2 regions of the Lapillicoccus sp. genome follow, and region 1 is predicted to be linked to the other one. Evidence: riboswitches for the same ligand, from Rfam matches in the RefSeq annotation. Region 1 holds a riboswitch; the other holds the start of a gene.
The links. A riboswitch is a leader RNA that binds a small molecule or an ion and turns the genes downstream of it on or off. The one in region 1 is predicted to bind cobalamin.

Region 1 (10,569 bases):
GGCGTTCGCCCGGCCGTCCGTCATGAGCAGCACCAGGGCCCGCCGGTGAGGGTCGCGGGCGCGTTCGCGACGGACGAGGTCGGTTGCCGCGGCGATGCCCTCGGCCAGCGGCGTGCGGCCGCCGGTGGCCACCCGGGTGAGGAGCCGTTCGGCGAGCTCGACGCTCGAGGTGGGCGGCAGGACGACGTGCGCGGACCGGTCGCCGAAGGTGAGCACCGCCACCTTGTCGCGACGCTGGTAGGCGTCGAGCAGCAGGGAGACCACCGCGGTCTTGACCTCACGGACGCGCCGGGCCGCCCCCATCGACCCTGACGTGTCGACGACGAAGACGACGAGGTTGCCCTCCTTTCCGTGGCGCAGGCTGCGTCGCAGGTCCGTCGCGGACAGGGCGATCCGCCCGAGCTCGCCCGGTCCGTCCCCGCCGGGTCGCGAGCCTGCGGTGCGGGTCGCTGCCGTGCGGGTTGCTGCGGTGCGGGTCGCTGCGGCGAGGACGGTGCCCATGAGCGAAAGTCCCTGTCCCCGGGCGTCATCCAGACCCACGGGACGCACATGGCGACCAACGGCCGTGATGGCGGCCGACCGACGACCGACGACCCCCCGACCGGCACGATCGAGGCGCAGGAGGTGAGCGGCATACGGTGTGCCGGTGGGCTCACCCTGAGTCTCGGCCCCGCGCCCCCGAGCCTGCTGCGGGGACCCGTCGTGCGCGTCGCACGACTGGGGCGTCTCGGGTGGCGTCTGTCCCTTGGGCACCGTCTCGGCCTCGGACGCCGGCTCCCCCTCGGACGCCGGCTCCCCCTCGGACGCCGGCTCCCCCTCGGACGACGTCTCAGCCTCGGGTGCTGGGCCGCCGACCGGGCCGTCCGCCTCCGGATCCGGGGAGGCCGGCGGTTCGGGACCCTCGGGAGGCGTGGCCGGCACCATCTCGTCGAGGAGGTCGTCGAGGCCGCGGGCACTGGAGTCGCTGCTGTCGAACGGGTTGCGGCGGCGGCGGTGGGGCAGCGCGAGCCGCGCTGCCACCCGGATGTCGTCGTTCGAGACGACATCCCGCCCGCACCAGGCCGCATGGGCCACGGCGCACCTCGCCACGACGAGGTCGCCACGCAGCCCGTCGAGGTCGTAGGCGGCGCACAACGACGCGATGCTGACCACGGCGCTGTCGGGCAGGTCGACCGACCCGACGCCGTCCCGTGCGTCGCTGAGCCGCCGCGCCAGCGCCTCGTCGCTGTCGGCGTAGTCGGCCGCGAAGGCCCGGGGGTCCGCCTCGTAGGCCAGCCGGCGGCGCACCACCTGCACGCGGGCGGCCGGGTCGCGGTCGGCGGCGACCTCGACGGTGAGACCGAAACGGTCGAGCAGCTGGGGGCGCAGGTCGCCCTCCTCGGGGTTCATCGTGCCGACGAGGACGAAGCGTGCGGCGTGCGTCACGGAGACGCTCTCCCGCTCGATCCGGGCGCGCCCCATGGCGGCGGCGTCGAGCAGCGTGTCGACGAGGTGGTCGGGCAGGAGGTTGACCTCGTCGACGTAGAGGATCCCGCGGTGGGCCCGGGCGAGCAGGCCGGGGTCGAAGGCGACGCGACCGGTGGAGACCAGCCGGTCGAGGTGGAGCGAGCCGACGAGACGGTCCTCGCTCGCGCCGACGGGGAGCTCGACGAGGCGCACCGGCCGATCCACCGCGGCTCCCGCCCCCGAGGTCACGCTCGGGTGCGGCGCATCCGGGCACCCCGGGTCGGGTGCGAGCGGGTCGCAGCTGAACCGGCACCCCTCGACCACGCTCACGGGTGGCAGGACCGACGCGAGGCCGCGGACCATCGTCGACTTCGCCGTGCCTTTCTCACCGCGCACCAGGACGCCGCCGATGGCCGGCGAGACGACGGCGAGGCACAGAGCCAGGGACAGGTCGTCCATGCCGACGACCGCCGTGAAGGGATAGCTCACCGTGTCGTGGTTCATCGCTCTCCCCCCTCGAGGTCGCCCTCGACGTCGAGGTAGACCTGCTGCAGTCGCGCGACCACGTCCGGGTCGGGCTCGGCCCACAGGCCGCGCGAGGTCGCCTCGAGGAGTCGCTCGACCATGCCGTGCAGGGCCCAGGGGTTCGCCTGCTGGAGGAACTCGCGGTTCGTCTCGTCGAAGACGTACTCCTGCGTGAGCCGCTCATACATCCAGTCGTCGACGACCCCCGTCGTCGCGTCGTAGCCGAAGAGGTAGTCCACCGTCGCGGCCATCTCGAACGCGCCCTTGTAGCCGTGCCTCCGCATCGCCTCCATCCATCGGGGGTTGACCACGCGGGCGCGGAACACCCGGGAGGTCTCCTCGTGCAGGCTGCGGGTGCGGACCGACTCGGGACGGGTGCTGTCGCCGATGTAGGCCGCGGGCGAGGTCCCGGTCAGCGCCCGCACCGCCGCGACCATCCCCCCGTGGTACTGGAAGTAGTCGTCGGAGTCGGCGATGTCGTGCTCACGGGTGTCGGTGTTCTTGGCGGCCACCGCGATCCGCCGGTATGCCGTCTCCATCTCCTCCCGCGCGGGCTGGCCGTCCAGCCCGCGCCCGTAGGCGTAACCACCCCAGACCGTGTAGACCTCGGCCAGGTCGGCGTCGGTGCGCCAGTCGCGCGAGTCGATGAGCTGGAGCAGCCCGGCGCCATAGGTGCCGGGGCGGGACCCGAAGATCCGGGTGGTCGCCCGCCGGCGGTCGCCGTGCTCGGCGAGGTCGGCCTGGACGTGGGCTCGGACATGGTTGTCCTCCGGGCCCTCGTCGAGGTCGGCTGCGAGGTTCACGGCGTCGTCGAGCATGGCCACCACGTGCGGGAAGGCGTCGCGAAAGAAGCCCGAGATGCGCAGCGTGACGTCCACCCGCGGGCGACCGAGCTCGTCGGCGCGGATCGGCTCGAGGCCGGTGACCCGCCGTGACGCCTCGTCCCAGAGAGGTCGGACCCCGAGCAGGGCCAGCGCCTCGGCGATGTCGTCACCGGCGGTGCGCATGGCGGAGGTGCCCCACAGGGACAGACCCACCGAGCTGGGCCAGGTCCCCGTCTCGGCACGGTGCCGCTCGAGGAGGGAGTCGGCGAGGAGCTGGCCGGTCACCCACGCGAGCTGGCTGGGGATGGCCTTGGGGTCGACGGAGTAGAAGTTGCGTCCGGTGGGCAGGACGCTGACGAGGCCACGCAGGGGCGAGCCGCTCGGCCCGGCCTCGACGAAGCCGCCGCGCAGGGCCCGGATGGTGTTGTCCAGCTCCTGCGGGGTCGCCGCGAGCCTCGGCACCACCTGGGTCACGGCGAAGTCGAGCACCTCGCGCACCGCGCCCGCCTGGTGCGCCGGGACGAGGCTGACGGCCTTGTCGACGGCGGCGTCGTTCCAGTCGCCGGCGTCGAGGGCCTCGACGAGCTCCCTGGCCCGCTCCTCGGCGAGGTCGACGCTGGCCCGCTCGTGCTCGGACTCGTCCAGCCCCAGGGCCTCGCGCAGGCCGGGAACGCTGACGCTCCCGCCGAAGATCTGCCGGGCCCGCAGGATCGCCAGGACCAGGTCGACGCGCGGTCCACCGGTGGGCGCCTGACCGAAGACGTGCAGCCCGTCGCGGATCTGGGAGTCCTTGATCTCGCACAGCCACCCGTCGACGTGCATGATCATGTCGTCGAAGCGCTCATCCTCGGGACGGTCGGACAGGCCGAGGTCGTGGTCCAGCTTGGCGGCCTGCATCAGGGTCCAGATCTGCCCGCGGATCGCCGGCAGCTTGGCCGGGTCGAGGGCCGCGATGCTCGCGTGCTCGTCGAGGAGCTGCTCAAGCCGGGCGATGTCGCCATAGCTCTCCGCCCGCGCCATCGGCGGCACGAGGTGGTCGATGATCACCGCGTGGGCGCGCCGCTTTGCCTGGGTCCCCTCGCCGGGGTCGTTGACGAGGAACGGGTAGATGAGGGGGAGGTTACCGAGCGCCGCGTCCGGGCCGCAGCCGGCGGAGAGCCCGGCGTTCTTGCCGGGCAGCCACTCGAGGTTGCCGTGCTTGCCCAGGTGGATGACCGCGTCGGCGCCGAACCCCCCGTCCGCCCGGGCGGACCCGATCCACCGGTATGCCGCGAGGTAGTGGTGCGAGGGCGGCAGGTCGGGGTCGTGGTAGATGGCGATGGGGTTCTCACCGAACCCCCGCGGCGGCTGCACGAGGACGAGCACGTTGCCCGCGCGCAACGCCGCGAGGACGAGGTCACCCTCGGGGTTGCGGCTCCGGTCGACGTAGAGCTCGCCCGGCGGCGGACCCCAGTGGCGTTCGACGTCCTCACGAAGGGAGCGCGGCAGGGCGGCATACCAGCGGCGGTAGTCGGCGGCGGGGATGCGCACCGGGTTGGACGCGAGCTGCCCCTCGGTGAGCCAGTTCTCGTCGTAACCGCCGGCCTCGATGAGCGCGTGGATGAGGTCGTCACCGGCGCCCGTCGCCAGGCCCGGCAGGGCGTCCGGCCCCTCGGCCGGACCCACGTCCCACCCCTCGTCACGCATCCGACCGAGCAGCGCCATGGCACTCGCCGAGGTGTCGAGGCCGACCGCGTTGCCGATCCGGGCGTGCTTGGTGGGATAGGCCGACAGGACCAGGGCCACCCGGTGGTCCGCCGGGGCGACGTGCCTCAGCCGGCCATGCGCGACCGCGATGCCCGCGACGCGGGCAGACCGCTCGATATCGGGCGTGTAGGCGGGCAGCCCGTCGGCGTCGATCTCCTTGAACGAGAACGGAACCGTGATGATCCGGCCGTCGAACTCCGGGACCGCGACCTGCGTCGCGGCATCCAGGGGAGAGAGTCCCTCGCTGCCGGCCTCCCACGTCGCCCGCGACCCCGTCAGGCACAGGGCCTGCAGGATCGGGCGGTCCAGGGCGGCCAGTGCCCCTGCGTCCCAGGCGCTCTCGTCGCCCCCGGCCTGGGCGTCCGCCGGCCGGGTGCCACCCGCCGCGAGGACGGTGGTGACGATGGAGTCGGCCTCGGCCAGCGCGGCGAGCAGCTCGGGCGTGGTGTCGCGCAGGGAAGCGCACCAGATCGGCAGCGCCCGACCCCCGGCGACCTCGATCTGTCGGCAGAGGGCGTCGACGAAGGCGGTGTTGCCGCTCAGGTGGTGGGCCCGGTAGTAGAGCACCGCGACGCTCGGGCGGGGCCCGTCGGGACCGGCGGCCGCGGCCCGCTCCAGCCCTTCCAGCCGTTCCAGCCGTCCCCAGGACGGGGCGGGGGCGGGCGCCTCGAAGCCCACTCCCGTGAGCAGCACGGTGTCGGACAGGAACGCCGCGAGCCGGGCGAGGTTCTCCGGACCGCCGTGGGCGAGGTAGGCGTGGGCCTGCGCAGCGATCCCTGCCGGCACCGTCGACAGGGCCATGAGGTCGGCGTCGGGAGCCTGCTCGCCGGTGAGGACGACGACCGGTCGCCGGCCGGCCAGGAGCAGCCCGAGACCCTCTGCCCAGGCCCGCCGTCCACCAAGGAGCCGCACCACCACGAGGTCGACGCCCTCGAGGAGCGTGGGCAGGTCGCCGGCGTGCATCCGTGAGGGGTTGTCGTAACGCCACGGGACCGGGCCGCGGGCCGAGCGGGCACTCATGAGATCGGTGTCAGAGGTCGACAGCAGGAGCAGCAACGCGTGCTCTCTTCCTGGGGTGTCCGCGCCCCGGGCTGAGTGAAGGTGACGGGAGTTCCTGACTTCCACGCTGGGGGGCGTGGACACAGTGGCGGGACCGTGCCGGGCTCTAACCGGCTTCCTCCCCAGGTGTCACCTTCGGTGGAGTGACACCCAGTCGGGCGTCGTCCCGGAGCGTAGCGGACGACGGATCGACGCGCCATCGACGGTGGGTATGCTCCGCGCCATGCTGCCCTCCTCCGCCACCACCGACGGCCGTCGCCCCGACGACCGGTGCCCGGGGACGTTGCGCCTGCACCCGGCGGCCGACGGCCACGTGGCCCGGGTGCGCGTTCCGGGTGGACGTCTGCGACCCCCTCAGCTCGAGGTGATCGTCGGTGCCGCAACGGAGCTGGGTGACGCCAGTCTGCACCTGACCTCCCGGGGCAACGTCCAGCTGAGGGGCCTGGACGGGGGGTCCGGCCAGGAGCTGGCCGACCGCCTGTTCGCCGTGGGGATGCTGCCGTCACCGGCCCACGACCGCGTGCGCAACGTCGTGGCGTCCCCCTGGGCCGGGCTGGACGGTCGCGGACTCGTCGACATCGAGACCGTCGTCGCGGACCTCGACGCGCTCGTCTGCTCGGCGCCGGACCTCACCGGGCTCTCCGGTCGCTTCCTCTTCGCCGTCGACGACGGCAGGGGCGACGTCCTCGCTCTGGGTCCCGACCTGGCCGTCGTCGGACAACCCCCCGGCGACCTGCGCCTGTGGGTCGGCGACCGTCCCACGACCCGCACCGCCTCCCCGGCCGGAGCCGCTGGGCTGCTCGTGGAGGCGGCCCGATCGTTCCTCGGAGTGCGGGCGGCGACCAGCCCTGACGCCTGGCGGGTCGCGGATCTCGGCGCGGCCGCGGACCGGGTCGCGCCGTTGGACGACGCATCGACCGCTGTCGCCGTGGACACCTCTGTCACCGTGGACACCTCTGCCGCAACGGCGTTCGGGCTGCTCGGCCCGCACCGCGGCACGTGGGCGGTCACCGTCGGGCTCCCGCTGGGCCGGGCGGACGCAACGACGTGGCAGGAGATCGTCGCGCTCGCCTCGGCGTCCGTCCTGGGACCGGGGGTGGCACCGATCCGGGTCACGCCGTGGCGCACGGTCGTGGTCGGCGGCCTGGACGGCGCGAGCGCCCACGACGCCCTCGCCCGGTTCCGACGAGCCGGCCTGCTCACCGACCGGACGTCGCCGCTGGCCGGGGTGAGCGCCTGTGTCGGCAGACCGGGGTGCGCCTCGGCGACCTCCGACGTGCACGTCGACGCGCCGCACCTGGCGGGGCGTCACCACCAGCGGCCCCTGCACGTCTCCGGCTGTGAGCGCCGGTGCGGGCACCCGGGCGGCGCCCGCGCCGAGGCCGTCGCCTCCGGCGAGGGGCGCTACGTCGTGCGCACCCACGCCCCCGACGACAGCGTCGTCACCACCCACCACGAGGGAGCTGAGCCCGTCTGATGCGGTACGACTACGAGAGGGACGGCGCCGAGATCTACCGGAGGTCGTTCGCGACGATCCGGGCCGAGGCCGACCTGCGGGCGTTCGACCCCGAGACCGCCCAGGTCGTCGTCCGGATGATCCACGCCTGCGGCCAGGTGGACCTGGCCAGCGACGTCGCGCACTCCCCCGGGTTGGTCGGTCGCGCCCGGACCGCCCTGCGCGACGGGGCGCCCGTCCTGTGTGACGTGAGCATGGTGGCGAGCGGCGTCACACGGCGCCGGCTCCCCGCCGACAACGACGTGGTCTGCCTGCTCGACGACCCGCGTGTGCCGGGGCTCGCAACCCAGCTGGGCACCACCCGCACCGCCGCCGCCGTCGAGCTGTGGCGGGACCGTCTCGACGGCGCGGTGGTGGCGATCGGCAACGCGCCAACGGCCCTCTTCCACCTGCTGGAGATGCTGTCGCACAGCGGCATCCGTCCAGCCGCCATCATCGGCATCCCGGTCGGGTTCATCGGCGCCGTCGAGTCCAAGGATGCCCTCGCGGCCAACGACCTCGGCCTCGACCACCTCACCGTCCGTGGCCGTCGGGGCGGCAGCGCCATCACGGCGGCGGCCGTCAACGCGATCGCGAGCGAGGAAGAATGACCAGCACCCGGACCGGTCGGCTCTACGGCGTCGGGCTCGGGCCCGGAGACCCCAGGCTGCTCACCCTGCGGGCCGTCGAGGTCATCCGTGAGGTCGAGGTGGTGGCCTTCCACAGCGCCCAGCACGGTCGCAGCATCGCCCGCACGATCGCCGCTCCCCACCTGCGCGAGGACCACATCGAGGAGGCGCTGGTCTACCCCCTGACCACCGGGACGACCGACCATCCAGGCGGCTATCGGGGAGCCCTGGACACCTTCTACGAGGAGGCGGCGGCCCGGCTCGCCGCGCACCTCGATGCCGGTCGCAGCGTCGCGGTCCTGTCCGAGGGCGACCCGCTGGTCTACAGCTCCTACCAGCACATGCACCAGCGCCTGGCCGATCGCTACGAGACCGAGGTCGTCCCCGGTGTCAGCTCGATCTCGGCTGCGGCCGCCGCGCTCGGGCTGCCGCTGACGGAGGCGGACGAGGTGCTGACGGTCCTGCCCGGGACCCTGCCGCAGGAGGAGCTCGCCGCGCGACTGGCCTCCACCGACTCCGCCGTCGTCCTCAAGCTCGGTCGGACCTTCCCTGCCGTGCGCGGCGCGCTCGAGCGCGTGGGCCGGCTGGAGGAGGCCTACTACGTCGAGCGGGCCACGATGGGCGCACAGCGGGTCTCGCCGTTGGCCGACGTCGACGTCGACTCGGTGCCCTACTTCTCCATGGCGGTGCTGCCCAGCCGTCAGGGAAGGCCGGCCTGGGCCGACGCGGACGCGGGTCACGACGTCCGTCGGGGCGAGGTCACCGTCGTCGGGCTCGGCCCGGCGGGGCCCCTCTGGCTCACGCCGGAGGCCCGCGGGGCGATTGCCCGGGCCGAGGACCTCGTCGGCTACACCACCTATGTCGATCGTGTCCCCCACCGGGCGGGTCAGTCGCGCCACTGCTCCGACAACAAGGTCGAGTCCGAGCGGGCCGAGCTGGCGCTGGACCTGGCGTTGCGTGGCCGGCGGGTGGCGGTCGTGTCCTCAGGGGACCCGGGAGTGTTCGCGATGGCGAGCGCCGTGCTCGAGGTGGCCTGCGAGGCACGGTACGCCGCCGTGCCGGTGCGGGTGCTCCCGGGCCTGACCGCGGCGCACGCCGCGGCTGCACGGGTCGGCGCACCGCTGGGTCACGACTACGCGACGATCTCGCTCTCCGACCGCCTGAAGCCCTGGGCCGTCATCGCGCGACGGGTCGAGGCGGTCCTTGAGGCGGACCTCGTGCTGGCGGTCTACAACCCGGCCTCCCGCCAGCGGCGACACCAGGTGTCGCTCCTGCGCGACCTCGCCCTGGGCCATCGCAAGCCGGACACCCCGGTCGTCGTGGCGCGCGACGTCGGGGGTCCGACCGAGTCGGTTGCCGTGGTCGACCTCGCGTCCCTCGACCCCGACGTGGTCGACATGAGGACCCTGCTCATCATCGGTTCCACGCAGACCACTCGCGCGGTCCGGGGCGACGGGAGCACGGTGGTGTGGACGCCACGCCGCTATCCGGAGTGAGCCGTCAGCCATGACACGGCCTCGTCGACCGTCCCCGCGCTCGCCACCCCCGCCGGCAGGGGTGGCCGCTCGACCATGATGACGGGCACCCCGAGTCGGCGTGCTGCCGTCAGCTTGGCGACGGTGGCCGGGCCACCGCTGTTCTTCGACACCACCACATCGATCCGATGGTGGCGCAACAGCTCCACCTCCCCCTGGACGGTGAACGGGCCGCGAGCCAACAGCACCTGCCGATGCCGTGGCAGGGGCTCACCCGGCGCCTCGATCGCGCGGATGAGGAACCACACGTCCTCGAGCGCCGAGAAGGCAGCCACCTCCTGTCGGCCGATCGTCAGGAAGGCCCGCTGTCCGAGGGTGGGCGTGAGCACGGCCGCGCCGCCGAGGTCGGCCACCACGTGCCAGTCGTCCGCGTCGTCGACGACCCAGGCTGGCCGACGCAGCACGAGCAGAGGAACATGGGTGTGGGCCGCGGCGTGCGCGGCACTCGTGGTGATCCGGGCGGCAAAGGGGTGGGTGGCATCGATGACAGCCGCAACAGCGTTGTCACGCAACCAGTGCGTGAGCCCGTCGGCTCCTCCGAACCCGCCCACCCGGACCTCGCCCTCCGGGAGCCGGGGCGTGGCGATCCGTCCGGCGAGCGAGGAGACGACGCTCACGTCGGGCAGCGTGGCCAGCACCGACGCGAGCTCCCTGGCCTCTCCTGTGCCCCCGAGGACGAGCACCCGGCAGTTCGTCATGACGTCATCGTCCCCGAGGTGGCCCCGTGGCTGAGCGCCAGGGCGGCCGACCCGCCCAGCTGCAACGGACGGGCCTGCGCAGCGGCTGGACGACCGGCGCCTGCGCCACCGCCGCGACCACCGCCGCATACACCGCACTGCTGACGGGCGACTTCCCCGACCCGGTGGTCATCACGCTGCCCGGTGGTCAGCGCCCGGCGTTCGCGCTGGCGGCCGAGGAGCTGGGGGCGGGGTGGGCGACGGCCGGGGTGGTCAAGGACGCCGGGGACGACCCTGACGTCACCCACGGGGCCCTCGTCAGGGTCACCGTCCGCGCGGGGGCAACCGGGTCGGGGGTGACGTTCCACGCGGGGTCCGGGGTCGGCACCGTCACCCTGCCCGGACTGCCCCTCGACGTCGGCGAGCCGGCCATCAACCCGGTGCCACGACGGATGATGCGTGAGCAGGTGGCAGCCGTCGCCGAGGCCCACGGTGGGGGCGGGGACGTGCGCATCGAGATCAGTGTCGACAACGGCGAGGAGCTGGCCCTCAGGACGTGGAACCCCCGCCTCGGCATCCTTGGTGGCCTGTCCATCCTCGGCACGACCGGCATCGTCGTGCCCTACTCCTGCG
Region 2 (10,569 bases), on a different contig from region 1:
ACGAGCCGCGCCTTGGCGGGGTAGTCAAGACCGCGGGTCGGCTCGTCGAGCAGGACGAGGGAGGGCGCTCCGCCGAGGATCACGCTGAGGGCCAGGCACAGGCGCTGGCCCTCGGAGAGGTCGCGGGGGTGGGCGTCGGGCTCGAGGTCGCCGCCGATGCGGCGCAGCAGGGCCGCGGTCGTGCCTGCCGTCAGCCCGAAGTCGGCGTCGGCGCTCGCGCACTCCCCGGCCACCGTGTCGTCGTAGAGGAGCAGACCGGGATCCTGGGGGACCAACCCCACGGCAGCCACGAGGCGCGACGGCGGCGTGCCCGCGGGATCAAGCCCCCCGACCCGCACCGTCCCGGACGAGGGCTTGAGCTGGCCGACGAGGGCGGCGAGCAGCGTCGACTTGCCCGCGCCGTTGCGACCCATGACCGCCACGACCGAGCCCCGGTGGACCTCGAGGGTGGTGTTGCGCAGTGCCGTCGACACGCCCCGTCGCACGGTGACCCCCCGCACCGAGGCCGCGAGCGGGCCTGGCGCTGCTGCCGGGGCCGTCGGTGGCGACGTCGGCGGGGGCGTGCCGCTCAGCCGACCGCGCAGGTCCACGGCCCGGCGCCGGGCGTCGCGGATCGACAGCGGGAGCGGGCTCCACCCCATCCGGCGACCGAGCTCGATCACCGGCGGGTGGACGACGGAGCGCGACATCGCATCGGCGGGGTCGGTCAGCGGCGCGACCCGTCCGTCCTCGACGACGAGCACCCGGTCGGCGTGGTGGATGACCCGCTCGAGCCGGTGCTCGGCGAGGACGACGGTGATGCCGAGGTCGTGCACGAGTCGGTGCAGCGCCGCGAGGACGTCCTCGGCCGCCACGGGGTCGAGGGCAGAGGTCGGTTCGTCGAGGACGAGCACGCGCGGTCCGGCCGCCAGCACCGCACCGATGGCGACACGTTGCTGCTGTCCGCCGGACAGCTCGGTGAGCGAGCGGTCGCGCACGTCGGCCAGACCGAGCAGGTCCAGGGTCTCCTCGACCCGCCGCCGCATGGCGGCCGGCTCGACGCCGAGGGTCTCCATGCCGTAGGCGAGCTCGTCCTCGACCGAGTCGGTGACGAACGACGCCAGCGGGTCCTGGCCGACGAATCCGACCACGTCCGCCAGGTCGCGTGGCCGGTGGTCACGGGTGTCGCGGCCAGCAACCCGGACGCGGCCGGACAGGGTGCCGCCGGAGAAGTGGGGGACGAGGCCGTTGATGCAGCGCAACAGGGTCGACTTGCCGCTCCCGGTGGGGCCGACGACGAGGACGAGCTCCCCCTCCTCGACGGTGAAGGTCACGCCGGTCAGCGCTGGGCGAGCACCGACGGCGTGGTCGTGCAGGACCCCGACGTCCGCGAACTCGATCACGGCATGTCCTCGAGCTCGATCACGGCATGGCCCCCCTGGGCCGGGGCGGAACCCGGTCGGGCGCCCTGAGGGCGGCCAACCTCGGCGGCACCGGCGTGAGTACGGCAGCCAGGCCGGGCACGACGAGAGCGAGAACCAGGGTGACGGGCAGGGCGGGCACCGTGAGCGGCACCTGGTCGACGGTGACGCCGACCCACCCGTGGGCCTGCGCCCAGAGCAGCGCGGCTGCCGGCACGACGCCGAGCGCGACGACGAGCCACTCGGACCAGGACCAGGGGTCGCGTCGGTAGCTCGACCGGCTGTCCCCTCGGGTGCCGACGACGAGGGTCAGCGCGGTGACGAGGGCGCCGGCGAGGAGCAACGGCATCCCGAGCGCCCCCGTGACCGATCCGTCGAGCACGCCGTAGAGCCCGGCGACGACGCCCATCAGCCCGAGCAGGGTGAGCCCGCTGGCGAGGCGCCGCCCCCGCGCCGACCGGACCGGCGCACGGCCGTAGCCACGGGACTCCATCGAGGCGGCCAGCTCGAGGGACCGCTCGAGCGATCCCTCGAGCACCGGGGCGGCGAGCCGGCCGAGCTCGAGCAGCCCCCGGCCCGAGTGCCCGCGCAGCCGGCGCGCCGCACGGACCCGCCCGGCGTGAACCACCATCTGCGGGGCGTAGGTGAGGGCGACGACGACGGCCGTGCCGATGTCGTAGAGCGTGGCGGGCACATAGCGCAGCAGCCGCTTCGGACTCGCGAGCGCGTTGGCCGCGCCCAGGCAGGCGAGCGTGGCAGCGAGCCTCAGCCCGTCGACGGCCGACGCGACGAGGGACTCCAGCGTGACCGGGCCGCCGAGCCGGACCCCCGCCGCCCACTCGGGCAGCGGCACCTGGGGCAGCCGGACCAGGACGATGCGCCCCTGGATCCCGTTGCCCAGCACCGCGGTGAGGACCACGCGGACACCGATCGCGACCAGGCCGAGGACGAGGAACGGGACGAAGGCGTTGCTGGCCCCGACCTCCCGCCGCTCGGTGACGACCCATCCGGCCACGACGATCACGAGGACGAGCAGGATCGGGTTCGTCGTGTGGGCGGCTGCCGTGGCCAGTCCGATTCCCCACAGCCACCAGGCCACCGGGTGGAGCATCCGGTGGCCGGTGGCTGGCGGTGAGGGAAACGGCATACGGCGGCGTCGGTGTCTCAGGCCGCGGTCCGACGCCGGCGCAGCGCGCCCCACACGAGGGCTGCCACCACGAGGAGGACGGCGACGAGTCCGACCACGACGCCGCCCGGGAACCCGGACGACGCCGACGCCGCGGGCGCGGTGGCGGGGGCCGCCGCCGCGGACGGGCCCGGGGCGGCGCTCGCCGACGGGGTGGGGGTGGCGATGGTCACCGGGGTGTCGGCGGCCTTCTGCGCGTCGGTCAGGGTCGCGACCTCCGCGCCACAGCCGCTGGTGGGATAGCCGCCCAGCGCGCAGACCAACCCGCCGGACCCGGCGCGGACCTGCGAGACGGCGGCAATGACCTCGGCGCCGGTGGCGGCCGACGCGACGGACGCGCACTTCGCGACCGGCTTCGGCGGGGGCGTGGTCCCGTCGCCGTCCGCGGTGCGGCCGGGGTCGATGACGACGGCGACCCGCTTCTTGCCGGTCTCGGCGGGCGTCGCGTCGCAGACGGCGGCAAAGGTCGGCAGCGCGCGGGGCAGGCGCGGGGTCGTGCCGGTGCCGTCGTCGACGGCGAAGCGCCAGCCCTCGGTGGCCCCGTCGGCGGGGGTCGACTTGTCGGGGCCGACGTCGGAGAAGGTCCAGGCGCCGCCGGCGACCTTGTAGTAACCCCAGTACTGGTAGTTCGCGGCGTGGGCAGCCTGCGCCGGCAGGACGAGGGCCGCCACGGCCGCAACGGCAGCGAGCACGGTCAGTCTCACGCGCTGGGCATGCGGATGGTGGGGGGGTGCTGTGGTCATGAGAAAGCCTCCTCACGGCCGGGTGGGAGGCTTCCCGGGAGACCCGGGAGCTCTGACTCCGGTCCGCTTTCCGCGACGGACGTGAATGGTGGAGCCGGAATCGGCGACAGGCCTTCCGACTTGCCCCCGAGGGGGTTCACGGTTGCGGGACAGCGCCGGACTTGCACCGGCTTTCCCTGCACGTCGACTAACGGTGAGCCGACGGTCCCACGACCGGGTCGGCGCTGTCAAAGCCGCCTCCCGCCACCCCCGGTAGAGTGCGGACATGAGCCAAGAATGGACGTGGGAGCTGCTGGACGCGCAGGGCGCCGTGCTGGACACCGACCTCGGTTCGTCGGCCTTCCCCACGCAGAGCGAGGCGGAGTCGTGGCTGGGGGAGGAGTGGCGCACGCTGCTCGACTCCGGTGTCGACGCGGTCAACCTCAAGGAGGGCGACTCCCAGGTCTACGGCCCGATGAGCCTCCAGCCGGCGGAGTGAGCACCCCTGCCACTGAACTGTCCACGCGACTGCGGCGCACCCTCGAGGCGAGGGTGGTTGAGGCGCAACGGTCGTGGCGCACGCCCGGCCTCTCGGTGGGCGTCGTCCTCGGCGGCCAGCTGGTCTGGTCGCACCACGTCGGCGCAGCCCGACTCGACCCGGTGACACCGGCCGACGACGACACCCAGTTCATGATCGGATCGATCACCAAGACGTTCACCGCCGTGCTGATCATGCAGCTGCGCGATGCCGGACGGCTCAGCCTCGACGACCCGATCGGCACCTGGCTGCCCGACACGAGGCACGCTGCCGTCACCGTCCGTCAGCTCCTGGCCCACTCGTCCGGGCTGGCTCGCGAGCCGGTCGGTCACCTCTGGGAGAGCCTTTCGGCGCCGGACACGGACGCGTTCCTGACCGGGCTCGAGCAGGCCGACCAGGTCCTGCCGCCACACTTCGTCTTCCACTACTCCAACCTCGCATACGCCCTCCTGGGCCAGGTCGTCGAACGGCTCGGCGCCAACTGGGAGAGCGCGGTCACGACACGGATCCTCGAGCCGCTCGGCATGACGCGCACCGGGCTCGCCCCCGCTGCCGACCGCGCCGTCGGCTATCAGGTCGACCCCTTCGCGGGGACGGCGACCGAGGAGCCGGTCCTCGTCCTCAGGGCCACGGCGCCGTTCGGCGGTCTCTGGTCCACGGTCGCCGACATGGCCCGGTATGCCGCGTTCGTCGCCGAGCCCGACCCGGCTGTCCTCGCCAAGGACTCGCTCGACGAGATGTGCCGGCCCCTCGTCATGGTCGACCCCGACGGGTGGACCGGCGCCTACGGGCTCGGGTTCGGGATGGCCCGCCGCGGCGAACGCATCCACGTCGGCCACGGGGGAGCGATGCCCGGCTTCCTGACCGGGCTTCGCGTCCGTCGACCCGACAGGGTGGGTGTCATCGCCTTCGCCAACAGCACGTCCCGGGCGCTGAGCGTCACGTTGGCGGCCGACCTGCTCGATGCCGTCCTCGACGACGCCCCGACCGTGGCGAGGGCGTGGGTCCCGGAGCAGCGCCACCCGGACCTGGAGGAGCTGCTGGGACCGTGGTGGAGCGAGGGCGAGGAGGTCGTCCTCGAGATCCGCTCCGGTGAGCTGTGGATGCGGGTGCCGGCCGGGTCGGCCAACGACGAGACGCGGTTCACTCGGGAGTCGGCCACGACCTTCCGGGCGGTCGAGGGGCGCGAACGCGGGGAGGTCCTCGAGCTGGTCCCCAGCGACGACGGCCCGGTGCAGAAGCTCTATTTCGCGACCTACGCGCTCACCCGCAGGCCGTTGGCGTTCGCCGACCTCGGCGGCTGACCTTCTCAGGAGCATCCGCCTGGGGGGCCGGAGCGCCCGCCACGGCGGGTCCTATGCGTTGAAGCGACACGTGTCTCGACAGACCGCTCAGCACGACGCTCTCCGGTGATGGCGCCTGCGTGCGGGACCTGAGACACCCTGTCGCACCAACGCACAGCACGCGACAGAGGAGCCACAGCGCCCGAGAGGGCCACCGTGCCCGACGGAGGGGACGCACGCGTCAGCTCGGTGAACCCAGGTGGGGAAGACCCGGGCGTGGGAACTCAGGCGGGGAAGCTGCCGCGCTTGACCTGGGGCTTGGGCATCCGGGTGGGCCGGATCTGGAAGGCGCGCATCACGGCATACATGGCTCCACCCGCGGGCACCTTCGTCGGGCCGAACTTGGCGGCGATCTTGGCCTTGACGCGGCGCCACATCAGCACGGCGTCGATGACGGCGACGATGATCAGCCCGTAGACGAGGACGAAGACCGTCGTGAGCGCCCACGTCGTCCTGACGAGCGAGAGCAGCAGGACCAGGAGCATGACCGGGAGCATGATCTCGCCGACGCTCCAGCGGGCATCGACGTAGTCGCGCAGGTAACGGCGCTCCGGGCCCTTGTCGCGCGCCGGCAGGTGGGCGTCGTCGCCGGTCACCATGGCCTCGCGCTGCCTGGCCAGGGCCTCCTTGCGGCGTACCTTGTCGGTGCCACGGGCGGCCTTGCGGTCGGCGACGACCAGCGGGCGCTTGTTGGCGGCCTCCTGGTCGCGACGCCGGGGGGTCGGCCGGTTCTTGGCGCCCGGCCTCGCGTCCGAGGACGCCGCGGCAGGGTGGCCTTGGTCGAGGGACTTCTTCTTGCTCCAGAACACAGGCGCAAGGGTATGCCGTGCCGCCGGGTTTGCCCGCATCGGTAGAGTCGCCGCCGTGACCGACGACGTGCTGACCCGAGACCAGATCACCGCCATCAAGGAGCGCGTGACGGGGTTGATGCCCCAGGTGCGCGCCGACCTCGAGGCCCTGACCCGCATCCCGAGCGTCTCGCTCGACAGCTTCGACCAACAGCACGTCGAGGACAGTGCGAACGCGGTGGCGCATCTGCTGCGTGCCGAGGGCCTCGACGTCGAGATCGTCCGCGAGGGTGGTCGCCCGGCGGTCATCGGCCACCTCGCCGGACCCGAGGGCTCACCGACGGTGACGCTCTACGCCCACCACGACGTGCAGCCCCCCGGCGACGCCGTTGACTGGGACTCCCCGCCGTTCGAGCCGACCGAGCGCGACGGGCGGCTCTACGGGCGTGGGGCCGCCGACGACAAGGCCGGGGTGATGGCCCACGTCGCCGCCCTGCGGGCCCACCACGGTGCGCTTCCCGTCGGCGTGACGATCTTCGTCGAGGGCGAGGAGGAGATCGGCAGCGAGTCGCTCCTGACCATCCTCGAGACGCACGGCGAGCGGCTGCGTGCCGACGCGATCGTGCTGGCCGACTCCGGCAACTGGGACATCGGGGAGCCGGCCCTCACGACGACGCTGCGCGGCATGATCCGGGTCATCGCCACCGTGTCGACGCTCGACCACGGCATCCACTCGGGGATGTTCGGCGGCGCCGTCCCCGACGCCGTCACCGTCCTGGTCCGCCTCCTCGCGACACTGCACGACGAGGACGGCAACGTCACCGTGCAGGGGCTGAAGTCGGGGCAGGCCTCCGACCTCGACTACTCCGAGGAGCGGCTGCGCGCCGAGTCGGGGCTGCTCGACGGCGTCTCGGTGATTGGCTCCGACTCGCTGCTGACCCGGATGTGGAACAAGCCGTCGATCACGACCATCGGCATCAACGCGCCGAGCGTCGAGACGGCGTCCAACACCCTCGTGCCGACGGCGTCGGCGAAGGTCTCCATGCGGATCGCCCCCGACGAGGACCCCAGCGAGGCCTACGCGCTGCTGACCACCCACCTGCACCAGCACGTCGCGTGGGGGGCCAGGCTCGAGGTCACCCTGGACGACGAGGGGCCGGGGTTCGCAGCCGACGCGGACGGTCCGGTCTACGACCAGGCCCGCGCCGCGTTCGCCGACGCGTGGGGCGTCGAGCCGGTCGACATCGGGGTGGGTGGGTCGATCCCGTTCGTGGCACGGTTCGCCGAGAAGTTCCCCGACGCGGGGATCCTCGTCACCGGTGTCGAGGACCCGGACGCCCGGGCCCACGGGGCCAACGAGTCGCTGCACCTCGGCGAGTTCGAGAAGGTCTGCCAGGCCGAGGCCCTGCTCCTTGCCCGCCTCGGCGCGATGCCCCGCTGAGGTTCACCTGATGGCCTCCCGCACCAACCCACCCCGGCGCGAGCACGACATCGTCGTCTACGGCGCGACCGGTTTCGTCGGCCGGCTGCTGGTCGACCACCTCGCCGCCCACGCCCCCGACGGCGCTCGGATCGCCCTGGGCGGACGGTCCCGGGAGCGCCTCGAGCGGCTGCGTGAGTCGCTGACCGGGACGGCACGTGACTGGCCGGTGGTCGTCGCCGACGCCGCCGACCCCGACGAGCTCGGGGCGCTCGCTCGCTCGACCAGGGTCATCGCGACCACCGTGGGGCCGTATGCGCGCTACGGGCTCCCGCTCGCGACGGCCTGCGCCGAGGCCGGCACCCACTACGCCGACCTGACCGGTGAGGTCCTCTACGTGCGTGACGTCATCGACGCCTGCCACGAGACCGCGACCCGCACCGGCGCCCGCCTCGTCACCGCGTGCGGGTTCGACTCCGTCCCCTCCGACCTCGGCGTGCTCATGCTGCACCGACAGGCGCAGGCCGACGGCGCGGGCGGCCTCGGCGACACGACCCTGCTCGTCACCCGGATGCGCGGTGGGGTCAGCGGCGGCACGGTCGACTCGATGCGTGCCCAGCTCGAGGCGCTCGACGCGGACCCGTCGAGGCGCCGGACCGTCCTCGACCCCTTTGCCCTCAGCCCCGACCGGAGCGCGGAGGGCGACGACTCTGCCGAGGGCGACGTCGTCCGGCCCTCCCGCGACGACCTGACCGGGCAGTGGACCGCGCCGTTCGTCATGGCCCCCTTCAACACCCGGATCGTGCGGCGCAGCAACGCGCTGCTCGCTCACGCCTACGGCCCAAGGTTCCGCTACCGCGAGGCGATGGGGTTCGGCACCGACCTCAGGGCTCGCGCGACCGCGCTGGCGGTCACGGTGGGGCTCGGTGTGGCGATGGCGGCGATGTCCAACCCGCTGACCCGGCCGCTCGCCGACCGGGTCGCCCCGGCCCCGGGTCAGGGGCCGGACGAGCAGGCCCGCGCCAACGGCCGGTTCCGGATGGAGGTGCGCACGGTGACCGACACCGGGCGCCGCTACGTCGCCGTCGTCGCGGCCCGCGGCGACCCGGGCTACGCCGCCACCGCAGTGATGCTCGGGGAGTCGGCGCTCTGCCTCGCCTTCGACGAGGGCGAGCAGCACGAGGGTGAGCCGCACGGCGGGGGAGTGCTCACCCCTGCCGTGGCAATGGGTGGGGCGCTCGTGGACCGGCTGCGGGCCCAGGGCTTCACGATGACCGCCGACCCGGAGTGACCGGCTTCGGCGGTCAGTCGTCCGCCGCCGCGGGCCTCTGGACGCCGCGACCGATATCGCGACCGACACCGCGCCAGACGCCGCGGTAGAGGCCGTCGCGCAGCTCCACGGCATACTCCTCCAGCTCGGGCATGCCGCGTTCGGTGGCCACCGCGATCTCCGCCTCGACGTCGTAGGGCACCCGCACGAAGCCGATCCCGAACGGCGCTGGCGCCTGCGACCCGACGACGCCCTCGAGGACGACGTAGGCGGCGGTGGGCTCGTCGAGGGCGTTGCCGACGCTGCCGACGTTGAAGAGGGTGCGCCCGTCGCGCACCTCGAGGTAGGTGTCGTGGATGTCGCCGTAGCCGACGACCGTCGGGCGTGGCCCGTCACCGGTGAGGTCCGTGTTGGCGAACATCCCGTCGAACTCGGCGCTGGTGTGCGAGTGGCGGACCCGGGTGTGCACGCTGGACGCCGACGCGTGGAAGAGGCGCACCCAGCGCCCGCTCATGAGCAGGTCGTGGCTGAGCGGCAGGGTGGCGAGCCACGGCAGCTGTTCGGGCTTGAGCTCGTCACGCCACCAGCGCGAGGACTCCGAGAGGCTCGCGGGATCTCCGGGGATGAAGTCGTCCCAGTTGCCCCGGACGTTCACCTCGCAGCGGTCCCGGGACAGCTCGATGACGTCGGCTCCCCGTGGGCCCTTGCCGATGAAGTCGCCGAGGTTGAGGATGCGGGTGATCCCGCGTGCGTCGATGTCGGCGAGCACTGCCTCGTATGCCGTGAGGTTGCCGTGCACGTCGGAGACGACGGCGATGCGGTCCACGAGTTTCCTTGCGGTAACAGGACGGTCGTCAGTCCTTGGAGGTCACACCGGGCAGGGCCAGCATCTGGTCAAGGGCGACGCGGGCCCAGTGCGCGACGTCAGGGTCGACCTTGATGGCGTTGACGACCCGCCCCTCGACGAGCGACTCCAGCGTCCACACCAGGTGCGGGAGGTCGATGCGGTTCATCGTCGAGCAGTAGCAGACCGATCGTTCGAGGAAGGCGATCTGCTGCGCCGGGAACATCTGCGAGAGGCGCTGCACCAGGTTGAGCTCGGTGCCGACGACCCAGGACGTGCCGTCCGGGGCGGCCGCGATCGTCTGGATGATCCGCTCGGTCGAGCCGATCTCGTCGGCGGCCTCGCACACCTCGTACTGGCACTCCGGGTGGACGATGACCTTGACGCCCGGGATGTCGCGCCGGGCCTGCTCGACGGCCTCGACGGAGAACCGGCCGTGGACCGAGCAGTGGCCGCGCCACAGGATCATCCGGGCAGCCTGCAGCTGCTCGCGGGTCAGCCCGCCGTGCGGCCGGTGGGGGTCGAAGACGACGCACTCCTCCAGCGAGAGCCCCAGGTCGCGGACGGCGGTGTTGCGGCCGAGGTGCTGGTCGGGCAGGAAGAGGACCTTGCCCGTGCCCCCGACCCCGCCGGTCTGCCCGAACGCCCACTCCAGCGCGGTCGCGGCGTTGGACGAGGTGCAGATCGTGCCGCCGTGCCGGCCGGTGAAGGCCTTGATCGCGGCCGAGGAGTTCATGTAGGTCACGGGGATGACGGCATCGGCGATGCCGGCGTCGACCAGGTCGTCCCACGCGTCGTCGACCTGCGCGATCGCGGCCATGTCGGCCATCGAGCAGCCGGCGGCGAGGTCGGGCAGGATCACCGTCTGTGCGTCCCCGGTGAGGATGTCGGCGGACTCGGCCATGAAGTGCACACCGCAGAACACGATCCACGGCGCGTCCGGTCGCGCGGCGGCCTGCTGCGCCAGCTTGAAGCTGTCGCCGGTCACGTCCGCGAACTCGATGACCTCGTCGCGCTGGTAGTGGTGGCCGAGGACGAAGACCTGCTGGCCCAGCGTC

Region 2: it holds a riboswitch for cobalamin, as region 1 does, so the genes downstream of both, ACLL9L_RS09560 (SCO2322 family protein) here and cobN (cobaltochelatase subunit CobN) in region 1, are expected to answer to the same signal.

What each region holds. Positions count from the first base shown of each region.
Region 1 is NZ_JBKJPP010000219.1:29,684-40,252, reverse strand. It holds gene ACLL9L_RS19075 (VWA domain-containing protein) at 1-1,950, opposite strand, end outside; gene cobN (cobaltochelatase subunit CobN) at 1,947-5,561, opposite strand; cobalamin riboswitch at 5,627-5,749, opposite strand; gene ACLL9L_RS19065 (hypothetical protein) at 5,824-7,077, shown strand; gene ACLL9L_RS19060 (precorrin-8X methylmutase) at 7,077-7,706, shown strand; gene ACLL9L_RS19055 (precorrin-2 C(20)-methyltransferase) at 7,703-9,220, shown strand; gene ACLL9L_RS19050 (cobalt-precorrin-6A reductase) at 9,208-9,957, opposite strand; gene ACLL9L_RS19045 (cobalt-precorrin-5B (C(1))-methyltransferase) at 9,984-10,569, shown strand, end outside.
Region 2 is NZ_JBKJPP010000117.1:29,283-39,851, forward strand. It holds gene ACLL9L_RS09550 (ABC transporter ATP-binding protein) at 1-1,382, opposite strand, end outside; gene ACLL9L_RS09555 (energy-coupling factor transporter transmembrane component T) at 1,402-2,511, opposite strand; gene ACLL9L_RS09560 (SCO2322 family protein) at 2,565-3,329, opposite strand; cobalamin riboswitch at 3,417-3,547, opposite strand; gene ACLL9L_RS09565 (hypothetical protein) at 3,595-3,807, shown strand; gene ACLL9L_RS09570 (serine hydrolase domain-containing protein) at 3,804-5,150, shown strand; gene ACLL9L_RS09575 (DUF3043 domain-containing protein) at 5,414-5,998, opposite strand; gene ACLL9L_RS09580 (dipeptidase) at 6,054-7,418, shown strand; gene ACLL9L_RS09585 (saccharopine dehydrogenase family protein) at 7,429-8,688, shown strand; gene ACLL9L_RS09590 (metallophosphoesterase family protein) at 8,702-9,493, opposite strand; gene nadA (quinolinate synthase NadA) at 9,522-10,569, opposite strand, start outside.